DNA from 2 places in the Iodobacter fluviatilis genome. Region 2 is predicted to be linked to the other one. Evidence: riboswitches for the same ligand, from Rfam matches in the RefSeq annotation. Region 2 holds a riboswitch; the other holds the start of a gene.
The links. Region 2 has a riboswitch for thiamine pyrophosphate ahead of thiC (phosphomethylpyrimidine synthase ThiC). Riboswitches for the same ligand answer to the same signal wherever they lie in the genome.

Region 1 (6,121 bases), 1.7 Mb from region 2:
GGGGGATATCACCTTAGTTGCCTTAAATGACTATCGCGTTGAAATGCCTTACTCTGATGTAACCCGTTATCCCGTGTTATTAGCGCGGCTAATGAATAACAAGCCGATGACTATTCGTGAAAAAGGCCCGCTATTTGTTGTGTATCCTTATGATAAGCATGCGGAGCTAAAAAAAGATCTGTATTACACACGATCTATTTGGCAGCTCTCAAAAATACATATGCAATAAGGGGGCGCTATGGATCACAGCAAGCGGTTGTTATGGCTCATCATTAGTAGTTTGATAGCCGTCTATGCCGCGGTTGCTGTTTTGCAAGTGATTCAATTTAAAAGTTTAAATTCAGCATTAGGGCGGGCCGATGATAATGCGCTTTGGGCCCTGATTCAATTGCATGTGGATTATCAGCGCTTTGAAAGAACCTTTGAATTATATTTGTTAGATGAAAATAAAATACCGCTAGATGAATTAAAATTACGCTATGAAATATTTGTTAGCCGAGTAATAAACTGTCAAGCAGGTGCGCCAAAAGAGTTAATGCGTGGATTTCCTATTTTTTCTAAAGCAGTCAATGAGCTAAGTCAGTTTGTTATCGAGGCAGATCATTATTTAGGCGCCAATCCAGATCGGGCTGTACCCTCTACTCAGTTTGCTGAGTTATTCAAGAAATTTCTATTGTTAGAAGATTTAATTCAAGAATTGGGCTTAAAGTCGGCCATTGCTTCTGCTAATATAGTGGACGCACGGGGTTCGGAAGTAAAAAAACAAATTATTTTCACCAGTACACTTACTATTTTTCAGTGCTTACTCACCTTATTATTGGCGTTAGCAATGCTACGCCAGCACCGTCAGCGGGCTAAGGCGCAGGCCGATGTTTTGCAAAGCCAGACTGAATTGGTTTATGCATTAAAACGTAATGAAGAAGCGCTAGAAATCAAAGTATCGGAGCGAACTTCGGCATTGGCCTTGGCTAATGATGCATTGCAAAGTCAGCAAATAGAGCTAGAGCGTGCGCGTAACCATGCTGATCAAGCCTCACAATTAAAATCAGAGTTTTTAGCTAATATGAGCCATGAAATACGTACGCCAATGAATGCGGTGATTGGTATGTCGTATTTGGTACTTAAATCTAATTTAACATTTAAACAGCGAGATTATATTGAAAAGATTCAAAAGTCAGGGCAGCATTTATTGGGGATCATTAATGATATTCTGGATTTTTCTAAAATAGAGTCTGGAAAGTTGAAAATTGAAATGCTGGATTTTGAGTTGGATCAAGTGCTGGACAATGTGGCCAATTTATTAATTGATAAAGTTAATAATAAAGGGTTAGAGCTGGTGTTTGATATCGAGCCTGAAGTGCCTAGGACATTGTGTGGCGATTCATTAAGAATTGAGCAAATTCTGATTAATTACATGAATAATTCGGTTAAGTTTACGCAAGAAGGGTATATAAAATTAAATTGCAAAGTTGTAGAAAAAAATGATGAGAGTATTTTGCTTTATTGGGCGGTAAGCGATACAGGAATTGGGATTGAGCCTAAGCAAATTGAGCGTTTATTTCAATCATTTCAGCAAGCCGATGCCTCAACCACCCGTAAATACGGTGGCAGCGGGCTGGGTTTGGCGATTTCTAAACAGCTGGCTCAGTTAATGGGGGCGAAGTAGGGTTAAGTAGTGTTTGGGGCGAAGGCAGCCTGTTTTGGTTTACCACTCGCTTACAAATAAGTGGTTTGGTGCCCCGCCCCTTAGTGCCTAACATTGATTTACGTGATAAAGCTGTGCTGGTGGTGGATGATCAAGAAGAAGCCGCGCGTGTTTTGGCGGCTTTATTGCGCACCATGACTTTTAGGCCGACTGTGGTGACCTCTGGGCAAGCCGCCGTGGTCGAGGTGGCACGGGCCGATGCAGCTGGCTTGCCTTTCGCTGTGGTGTTTTTAGATTGGCGTATGCCCCAGATGGATGGAGGCGAAACGGCTAGAGCTATTCAAGCATTAGCTATACAAGCTCCGCCTCAATTAGTGGTGGTCACCGCTTATGGGCGGGATGAGGTATTCAGTGAAAGCCCCATTAATTTGATCGATGATGTATTAATTAAGCCAGTAAGCGCATCGCAATTATTTGATACCACCATGCGGGTTTTGGGCGGTGCTAACGATAATGTTTCTTTTTCTATATTAAATACGCATACGCTAGAAATTGATTTATCTAGCATTCAAGGTGCGCGTATTTTATTGGTAGAAGACAACGATTTAAATCAACAGGTTGCAATCGATTTATTGCAAGACGCGGGCTTTATCGTTGATTTGGCCGAAAACGGCCAACAAGCATTGCAAAAGATTCAACAAGCTAGTTTCGACTTGGTTTTAATGGATATGCAAATGCCGGTTATGGATGGGTTAGAGGCCACGATGCAAATTAGGCTATGCCCGCAACATGCCAATTTACCCATTGTGGCGATGACCGCTAATGCGATGAAAATAGATCAAGAGCGTTGTTTTTCTGCAGGAATGAATGATCATGTTTCTAAACCCATCGAGCCTAATTATTTATGGTCGGCTTTATTGCGCTGGATAAAGCCACGCCCTGAAAATGCAAATAAAATAAATGCGCCTATGGCACTGGAAAACAAACCCTTTATATTAAAAAGCAAATTAGAGTTGCTCAATGTTGCAGGCCTTGATGTAAGTAATGGCCTGCGCCGGGTGCTAGGAAAAGAGTCTTTGTATTTGGAAATGCTCAGGAAATTTATTCATGGTCAATCCGCCATTGTTGCAGAGGTGAGCCTCGCTTTAGAGGAGAAAGACTACAGCACCGCCGAGCGTTTATTACATAGCAGTAAATCCGTAGCGGGCAGTATTGGTGCAGCAGAATTAGCCGAGTTGGCCGCTGAATTAGAAAATGTTATCCGCTATCGTCCAACAGATCCAATGTGTAAGCCTATGTTAGAAGCATTTTCTTCGACTTTAGTGAGCTTTCTAGTGGATTTAATAGTGGCTTTAGATGGGGTAAAACCAAGTAGTGATGAGGTAGAGCTTCAGGTGAATAACGCCTCTACGGTGATGGCGGTCGATGATACGCCCATGAATTTGTTGTTGATTGATCGTATGTTAAAAAATGAATTTCAGGTAATTACTGCTCAAAATGGCGTAGAGGCGCTAAAAATATTGGCTAATGCACCGCTGCCCCAGCTAATTTTATTGGATATTTTGATGCCAGAAATGGATGGTTATGAAACCTGCCGGCAAATCAAGGCCAATCCAGCGCTTTGCCATATTCCTATCATCTTTATGTCGGCTCGTAATGAAGCAGAAGATGAGATCTTAGGCATGGAATTGGGCGCAGTAGACTATATGACCAAGCCATTATGCCTGCCCTTGGTGTTAAGTCGCGTTAAAGCGCATTTGGCAATGCACCTGAGTCATCAGGCGGCATTACAAGACAAAAAGTAGCCCGATTTACTTAGTGTCTGTTGACGTTTCATTCACGGCTGCGTTTGGCCCGGTTTTGGGGCTGAACAAGGAGAAAATGGCGGCATGGTACGAGTGCCATGAGCGATTTTTAACTTTCGTTCCGCCCCAAAAATGGGCTAATAAAACGTCAACAGGCCCTAGTATCTATAGGTTTTGTGCGGCACTTTTGTTGCAAGTTTGATCTTTTACGCTTGTTTGTCATTGGCTTTATGCGCAAAATGACTGTCTGACTCGGGGTGCCGTAAGTAAATGCGGCTGAGAAATACCCGTGACCTGATCTGGATAATGCCAGCGTAGGGATGTCGGCCATTCTTGATGGGCCGCCTGCGCCTGCCAAGGAACTTAAATGTCTGACTTGCACACCATCTCTCTTATTCCCCAATTTCCTTTGCGCCGCGTTGGCGAAGAGCTAGAACGCCTGCGCGCCTCAGCACCCTTGGTGCACTGCCTGACCAATGAAGTGGTGCAATCAATCACGGCAAATGTATTGCTCGCACTTGGTGCATCCCCCGCAATGATCGTAGCCGAAGCAGAAGTTGCCGACTTTGCATCGATGGCCGATGCGCTATTGATTAATGTCGGCACGCTTTATCCTGCGCGACTAGCGGTGATGCAAGCTGCGGTAGTCGCAGCCAATGCAGCAGATACGCCTTGGGTGTTAGACCCTGTGGCGGCAGGCGTTTTGGCTTACCGAACCGATGCTTTGCACGTTTTAATGCAACAAAAGCCAGCGGCAATTAGGGGCAATGCCTCAGAAATTATGTGCTTGGCAGGTGAGTTCGCTAGCGGTAAGGGTGTAGATAGCACGGCGCAATCTGCATCTGCCATTGCTGCTGCAAAGCGGCTGGCCCAGCAAACCGGCGCGATTGTGGTGGTAACGGGCGAGGTGGATTATGTAAGCGATGGTGAAGTCACTTGGGCGGTTCCTTGGGGCCATGTTTTGATGACCTACGTGGTAGGTACGGGCTGCGCCTTGTCTGCCGTTGTTGCTGCTTTTGTAGCTGGCGCGTCAGACCGGCTTGCTGCGGTTGCTGCTGCCTGCGCCGTGATGGCGATCGCTGGAGAGCGCGCTGAATCGGCTTGTGATGGCCCAGGTACCTTTCTCCCCGCGTTTTTAGACGCGTTATATATCATGCAACCTGCCATGTTAAAGGCGGCTGATGAATGAAACATCCTTTTAATTTGTCGCTTTATTTAGTGTTAGATCCTGATTTATGTGGTGGCGAACAGGGCATGGTAGCAACTGCCTTAGCCGCCGTGGCGGGCGGGGTTAGTATCGTGCAGCTGCGCGCGCCTAGATGGAAAAAACGTCAGTGGGTGGTGGCGGCTCAAGCGCTTAAGAATGCGCTGGAACCATTGAATATACCCTTGATTATTAATGACCATATCGATGTAGCGCTGTTGGTGGATGCAGCCGGAGTGCATGTGGGCCAGCAAGATATTGCGCCAGAGATGGCCCGGCAGTTAATTGGGCCAAATAAAATTTTGGGTTTGTCGGCCTCAAATGCCGCGCATATCCACGCCGTGCCGCAGGGCTTAGTTGATTACATCGGTGTAGGGCCGGTGTATGCCACCGGCACCAAATTAGACGCGTCCCCAGTCATTGGCTTAAATGAGTTTGCCAAGCTGATGCAGGGTAAAACCCTGCCTGCCGTGGCGATTGGCGGTATTGGCTTGGGGCAAGTAGCCGGTTTGCGTGCGGCGGGTGCCGATGGCGTGGCCGTGGTTTCGGCCATTTGTGGCCAAGCTAATCCGCGGCAGGCGGCGCGTGCTTTGCGGCGGGAGGGCGCGACATATGATCGTTAATGCACTGACAATTGCTGGCTCTGATTCTGGCGGCGGAGCGGGGATTCAAGCCGATTTAAAAACTTTTTCAGCACTAGGCGCTTACGGCATGAGCGTGATTACGGCGCTAACCGCACAAAACACCCAAGGTGTGCACGCCGTTCTTGCCGTGCCGCCTGACTTTGTGCTGGCGCAGCTCGATGCCGTTCTGGCAGATATCCGCGTAAATAGCGTAAAGATTGGCATGCTGGCCAATGCAGAAATTGTCGCTGCAGTGGCGCGTGGCTTACGCCAGCATCGCCCTGCCTGCGTGGTGCTTGATACCGTGATGATCGCCAAAGGCGGCCATCCGTTGCTTTTACCTGAAGCGATAGCAGGGATCCGAGATGAGTTGCTGCCGCTAGCCGACTTAATTACCCCCAACTTACCAGAAGCCGCCGCGCTGCTGGGTGGCACGCAAGCGCAAACCGAGCAGCAAATGCAAGACCAAGGCCGCGCCTTGCTGCAAATGGGCGCACAAGCCGTGCTCATGAAAGGGGGGCATTTAGGTGGCAATGAGAGTCCTGATTGGCTTATCACCCCTGCAGGATTTACCCGCTTTGCCGCGCAGCGTATCCCGACCCAGCACACCCACGGCACCGGCTGCACTCTATCTGCCGCATTGGCTGCTCTGCGGCCCAAGCACCCAGACTGGCCCAGCACCATGCAAGCCGCAAAAAACTACCTACTGGCTGCGATTGCCGCTGCAGATCAATTACAAGTAGGACAGGGAATAGGACCAGTACAGCATTTTCATGCGTTGTGGTGACATTTGAAGTAACGAGAAAACTCACTATTTTATTTGCGGTGGCTAAATTAATGGCGG
Region 2 (6,121 bases):
TGCTGGTGATTAAATCGCTCACCTTCATACCCTCAAACCACGGCATACGCACCGACTGCGCCACATTGCCACGCAGAGAAACCATATCGTCAATTTTTTGGCTGAGCGCATAGAGCTGCACCACATCGCCACCGCGCACGACAAAACCAGCAGCTTTAGCTAACTCAACGGATTCTACTTTGCGTGATTTTTGCGCAACCACACGCTCGATCGAGACCTTGCCATCTAGCGCAAAATTACCTGCACCACCGGCCCAAGAGATCAAATCTTGTAGATTCTCGCCTGCCTTCACTTCATAAATGGCCGGTACTTTTACGCTACCGGAAATCGCGGCCTGTCCGCCCACGGGCGGCACATACACCACATCGCCACCTTGCAACATCAAATCGTGGCTCTTATCGCCTTTCAGCAGCAAATCATATAAATCGAACTCATTCACCACTTTGCCAGCGCGCTTCACCTGAATCTTACGTAAAGATCCATTGGCGGATGGCCCGCCCGCAGCAAACAGCGCATTCACCACCGTAGACAGCGATCCAAGGCTATAGCTGCCCGGGTTTTGTGCAAAACCCACCACAAAAACTTGCACACTTTTAAGCTGGCCCATCGTAACGGCCAGATCAAAATTACGATAAACCTTGCCCACTTCGCGGCTTAAATGCTGCTTAAGCGCGCCAAACGGAATGCCAACCACGCTGACATTGCCAACACGCGGAATAAACACCGCGCCAGAGCGATCTACTTTAAGCTGTAAATCAGCATCGAGCTGCCCCCAAAGGCGAACTGAAAAATTATCACCTACACCAATCAAGTAATCTGCTGAAACTGGTGCGGCTTCAAAAGGCGAATAGCTAGCTTGCTGCATCTGAAAGATTTGCTGGCCAAAAATCGGTAGCGGCAGATTGGCACTGCTACAGAGGTATTTCTGGAAATCATTCAACGGCAGCGATGGTGCCTTGTATTTACTATTTTTATCCAAAGTGAACTTGCCGCTCACATCATCACAGCTCACCGGTGCCATTGGCATTTGCGGGGTAAAATTTCTGCTCTGCGGGTTTTGCTGATTTTGCTGCCCCTGCTGATTCTGCTGATTCTGCGGCACACCCTGCTGTGGATAGCCCAAGGTAGCACCTTGGCTTGGCAACGCACTTTGATTCATTAATGCAGACGGATCATCCGGCATTGTTTGGCAATCGCCAGAGCCTGATAAACACGTCGCAGACCACGCAGGACCCGCTAAAAGCAGCGAAAGTGAAATAACAGCGGAGCTTCTGGATAAATTCATGGTTAGTAATGTCTTATGAAAGGCAAGGGGTGCGGACAAACAAGCGGGGAGACTATAACAACTCAACGTACTCTATGGAAGCCATTGAGACTTAAAAACAATTCATATGGCATATATAAATTGCTTTTGCGACTTCATTTTCATTTCAAGTAAACCTTATTAATATCTTGCCATGGTCAAATCCACCTCTTCAGCCCAACGCGCAATCCCTCCATTCAAATTAATGACATTAGCAAAACCTTGGCGTTCCAAAAAAGAAGCAACTTGATAACTACGCATTCCATGATGACAAATCACTACAATCGTCGCTTCATCATCCAGCTCGTTAAAGCGGCTAGGAATAGTATTCATTGAAACTAATTGGCTGCCATCAATATGACAAATCTCATACTCAGTGGCTTCACGCACATCCAATAACAATGGGTTTGGCCGCGAGGTATCGCTTAGCCATTGAGATAACTCAAGCGGGTTAATCTGTTGCATATAAGCCCCTGATATAAATAACGCGGCCAATTAGACCGCACTATTTTCAATTTATTAAAATGCAAATGTTGTTTTTTCTACAGCATTTTTTAAGCGTGGCAAATTGTATTCAAATAATTTATTTTCAGCAAAACTACCCTGATCCACACAGGTAAACAGCGTTGCCGACATAATTGGTAATTCACCCACAACAGCAATCAAACGCCCGCCCACCGCCAGCTGATCTTTTAGGCTAGCAGGAACCTCGGCTAAAGACCCCGTGACAATAATTGCATTAAATGGGCCTTGCTTTTGTGCCGCTGCCAGAGCATCGCCTTGGCTTACAGTGGCATTTTTAATCCCCGCCGCCGCCAAATTGGCGCGGGCGGTTTCTACTAGCGCCGCATCAATTTCTACGCCATACACATGCGCCACTAAGCCCGCTGCCAGCGCCATCAAATAACCCGTGCCTGCGCCCACCACCAACACCTTATCGCTTACTTGCGGATCGATATCTTGCAGCAGCTTGGCTTCCATCTTAGGGGCCAGCATTTGTGCGCCATTTGCCAGCGGCAGCTCGATATCTACAAAGGCCAGCTCTTTTTTGTCGAGCGGCACAAAGTCTTCGCGCTTCACCGCCAATACACGGTTGAGCACCTTTTGATCCAGCACATCCCAAGGGCGAATTTGCTGCTCTACTAATAAATAACGTGCGTTTTCCCAATCCATTTTTATCACCTCAAAGCGAGCTGGGATCAAACCCAGCGTTTGAAAATTTTTGCAATTATCCCACAGACCAAGCCCAGTGTGGTTATAGAGCCTAAGATCACGAGCGGATAAGAACAAAGATAAGTAAATAACAGCGTCATTCCCGCATGCCTTTGGCGGAAATCCAGCGGGATGACTGGATCCCCGATAAAAACGCTCGAGGATGACGACTTCCCCACCCCCCCCACTCCCACTCCCACTCCCACTCACACTCACACTCACACTCCCCACTCCCCACTAACCTTGATACAAATCAGCAGCGCCCTATCTTAAATTTGCTGTTTGCTGGTTTTTTATATACCTTCTCTGCTTTATCGCTAGGGGTTCTGTGCCAGATTTAGGCGCGGATGAGAAATACCCTCTGAACCTGATTCGGTTAATACCGGCGTAGGGAAGCGAGCGGTTGCCCTCATTCCGCTCAACCCGCGCCTTTGTGGAGTAGAGCATGAACGCAAAAGCACAGTTTTTAGCCTCAACCGCCGTCGTCGACGACGCAGCCATCCAGCCACTCCCCAATTCACGCAAAATTTACGTCACCGGCTCACGCAGCGACATCCGTGTGCCTATGCGTGAAATCAGCCAGGCCGACACCCCGCTACAAATGAGTATCAGCGGCGCAACAGAAAAAAACCCACCTATCTTTGTTTATGATTGCTCCGGCCCTTACTCTGATCCAGATACAAAGGTAGACGTGCGCAAAGGGCTTGAAGCCATTCGTAGCACATGGATTAGCGAACGCAATGATACTGAGCGACTTAGCCAGCTCACCAGCGAATATGGCCGCATGCGCGAGGCCGATCCCAAGCTAGATGAATTACGCTTTGAATTAAAACGTCAGCCCCGCGTTGCCAAAGATGGCGCAAACGTCAGCCAAATGCATTACGCCCGTAAAGGCATCATCACGCCAGAAATGGAATACGTGGCGATTCGTGAAAACATGAATCGTGCGGCCTATTTGCAAAGCCTGCGTGACAGCAGCCCAACCGGCGAAAAAATGCTGGCGATGATGAATCGTCAGCATAAGGGGCAAAACTACGGCGCAGTGATGCCGGATGAAATCACCCCAGAATTTGTACGCAGCGAAATCGCCTGTGGCCGCGCCATTATCCCCAATAACATCAACCACCCAGAATCAGAGCCGATGATTATTGGCCGTAATTTCTTGGTCAAGATTAACGGCAATATCGGCAACTCTGCCGTCAGCTCCAGCATTAGTGAAGAAGTAGAAAAAATGACTTGGGGTATTCGCTGGGGTGCAGACACCATTATGGATCTATCCACAGGCAAAAATATCCACGAAACGCGTGAGTGGATTCTACGTAATAGCCCCGTGCCGATCGGCACTGTTCCTATCTACCAAGCGCTCGAAAAAGTAAATGGCAAGGCCGAAGATCTGACTTGGGAAATTTTTAAAGACACGCTGATCGAGCAAGCCGAGCAAGGCGTGGATTATTTCACCATCCACGCGGGTGTCTTACTGCGCTACGTGCCAATGACCGCAGGCCGTATGACTGGCATTGTTAGCCGTGGTGGCTCGATTATGGCGAAATGGTGTTTGGCTCATCATCAAGAAAGCTTTCTTTACACCCATTTTGCAGACATCTGCGAAATCATGAAAAAATACGACGTGGCCTTCAGTTTGGGCGATGGCCTGCGTCCTGGCTCGATTTGGGATGCCAACGATGAAGCGCAGCTAGGCGAGCTAAAAACACTGGGTGAGCTGACGCAAATCGCTTGGCAGCACGATGTACAAGTGATGATCGAAGGCCCTGGCCATGTGCCGATGCAATTGATTAAAGAAAACATGGATTTAGAACTAGATTGGTGCCATGAAGCGCCCTTCTACACCCTAGGGCCGCTGACTACCGATATCGCCCCCGGCTACGATCACATCACCTCCGCCATTGGCGCGGCGCAAATTGGCTGGTACGGCTGCGCCATGCTTTGCTATGTCACGCCGAAAGAGCATTTGGGCCTGCCCAATAAAGATGATGTGAAAGAAGGCATCATTACTTACAAGCTGGCAGCACACGCTGCGGATCTTGCCAAGGGCCACCCCGGCGCGCAGATTCGCGACAACGCGCTATCCAAGGCGCGCTTTGAATTCCGCTGGGAAGACCAGTTTAATCTGGGCCTAGATCCGGATCGCGCACGCGCTTACCACGATGAGACCATGCCAAAAGACAGCGGCAAAGTGGCGCACTTTTGCTCGATGTGCGGCCCGCATTTCTGCTCAATGAAAATCACCCAAGACGTGCGTGAATTTGCAGCCAAGCAAGGGATTGCCGAAGCGGACGCCAATCAGATCGGCATGCAAACCAAATCGATTGAATTTATCAAAAAAGGCGCAGAGGTTTACCACAAGGCTTAATTAAAAGAGCTTAGGGAGTGGGGAGCAGGGGAGTGGGGAGTCGGAAAATCAAACCCGCCACGCCCCTACTCCCCACTATCGACTATCGACTCCCCGCCTCACCCCAAAAAAACATGCTAGTCTCGCCTGCCTTACTCCTTGCCCACAAATCCCATGCAACTCCCTTACTTTCTACTCGCCCTTATCATTGGCCTCATTGTTCCGCTGCAATCGGCCGTCAACAATCAATTAAAAGGCATCATTGGTGGCAGCACGCTGCTGGCGGCGCTTTTGTCTTTTTCTATAGGCACACTCACGTTGGCGCTATGCGCTATTTTAAGCGGGCAAAAGTGGGCAGGATTAAGCCAACTAGGCCAAGTTTCTTGGTGGCAGCTTACCGGAGGCTTAATGGGTGCATTGTTTGTCTTTGGCACCACCTTGCTTGCGCCTCGAATTGGCGTGGCGGCGATGGTTTCCTTAATTGTGGCGGGGCAAATTATCGCCTCCTTACTTTTTGATCGCTTCGGCATTTTAGGCCTGCCTATGCGCGAAATTGGCAGCCTGCGCATCTTAGGTGCAGTGTTTATTGCTGTTGGAGTGCTCTTAGTTAATTTTGGCCCTCTACTCGCAAAACGTTAATCCATCAAAACAAAATAATCTGATAACAACAGTACCGCCTTAGCTTTTAAACCATGTAAACATGGCATAGGCTAGAATGACTTTTCTGCCTCGTGATCGAGATCCAATATGGATGACAATCAATTTCCAGTTACCACACCCGTCAAGTCAGATTCTAATACCATTGCGGCGCTAACTTGGGTAGGGGGAATTTTCTTTGGTTTTATCCCTTCACTCATCGTTTTTTTACTTAAAAAAGACGATCCTTTTGTATTAGAGCATGCAAAAGAGGCGCTTAATTGGTCGATTACGGTGATGATAGGCTATGCCATTAGTGCAGTATTAACCGTTATTTTAGTGGGCTTTTTAGGCATATTTTTACTTGGGCTGGCCAATGTGGTGTTTTGCATTATTGCCGCCATCACGGCCAGTAAAGGCGAAGCCTACCGCCTGCCTTATGTACTTCGCTTAATCAAATAAGCGCTTAAAGCAAAAAGGCCAGTGCATTTTCAAGCGCTGGCCTTTTTATTAAGTGTAAGTGGGTAATCTATCCATTCCACCTAATTATGATGCGAAAAAATCTTTTACTTTATCCATAAACGATTTAGCCCGCGGATTATGCTTATCGGAATCGCCTT

Region 1: it holds a riboswitch for thiamine pyrophosphate, as region 2 does, so the genes downstream of both, thiM (hydroxyethylthiazole kinase) here and thiC (phosphomethylpyrimidine synthase ThiC) in region 2, are expected to answer to the same signal.

The regions. Positions count from the first base shown of each region.
Region 1 covers NZ_CP025781.1:4,131,871-4,137,991, reverse strand. The annotation lists gene C1H71_RS18375 (molybdopterin-dependent oxidoreductase) at 1-229, shown strand, start outside; gene C1H71_RS18370 (hybrid sensor histidine kinase/response regulator) at 239-1,666, shown strand; gene C1H71_RS18365 (response regulator) at 1,750-3,450, shown strand; TPP riboswitch at 3,694-3,788, shown strand; gene thiM (hydroxyethylthiazole kinase) at 3,818-4,639, shown strand; gene thiE (thiamine phosphate synthase) at 4,636-5,277, shown strand; gene thiD (bifunctional hydroxymethylpyrimidine kinase/phosphomethylpyrimidine kinase) at 5,267-6,064, shown strand.
Region 2 covers NZ_CP025781.1:1,355,894-1,362,014, forward strand. The annotation lists gene C1H71_RS05890 (SLBB domain-containing protein) at 1-1,285, opposite strand, end outside; gene C1H71_RS05895 (rhodanese-like domain-containing protein) at 1,445-1,768, opposite strand; gene C1H71_RS05900 (protein-L-isoaspartate O-methyltransferase family protein) at 1,823-2,476, opposite strand; TPP riboswitch at 2,825-2,926, shown strand; gene thiC (phosphomethylpyrimidine synthase ThiC) at 2,961-4,886, shown strand; gene C1H71_RS05910 (DMT family transporter) at 5,040-5,504, shown strand; gene C1H71_RS05915 (DUF4870 domain-containing protein) at 5,613-5,963, shown strand; gene dnaJ (molecular chaperone DnaJ) at 6,048-6,121, opposite strand, start outside.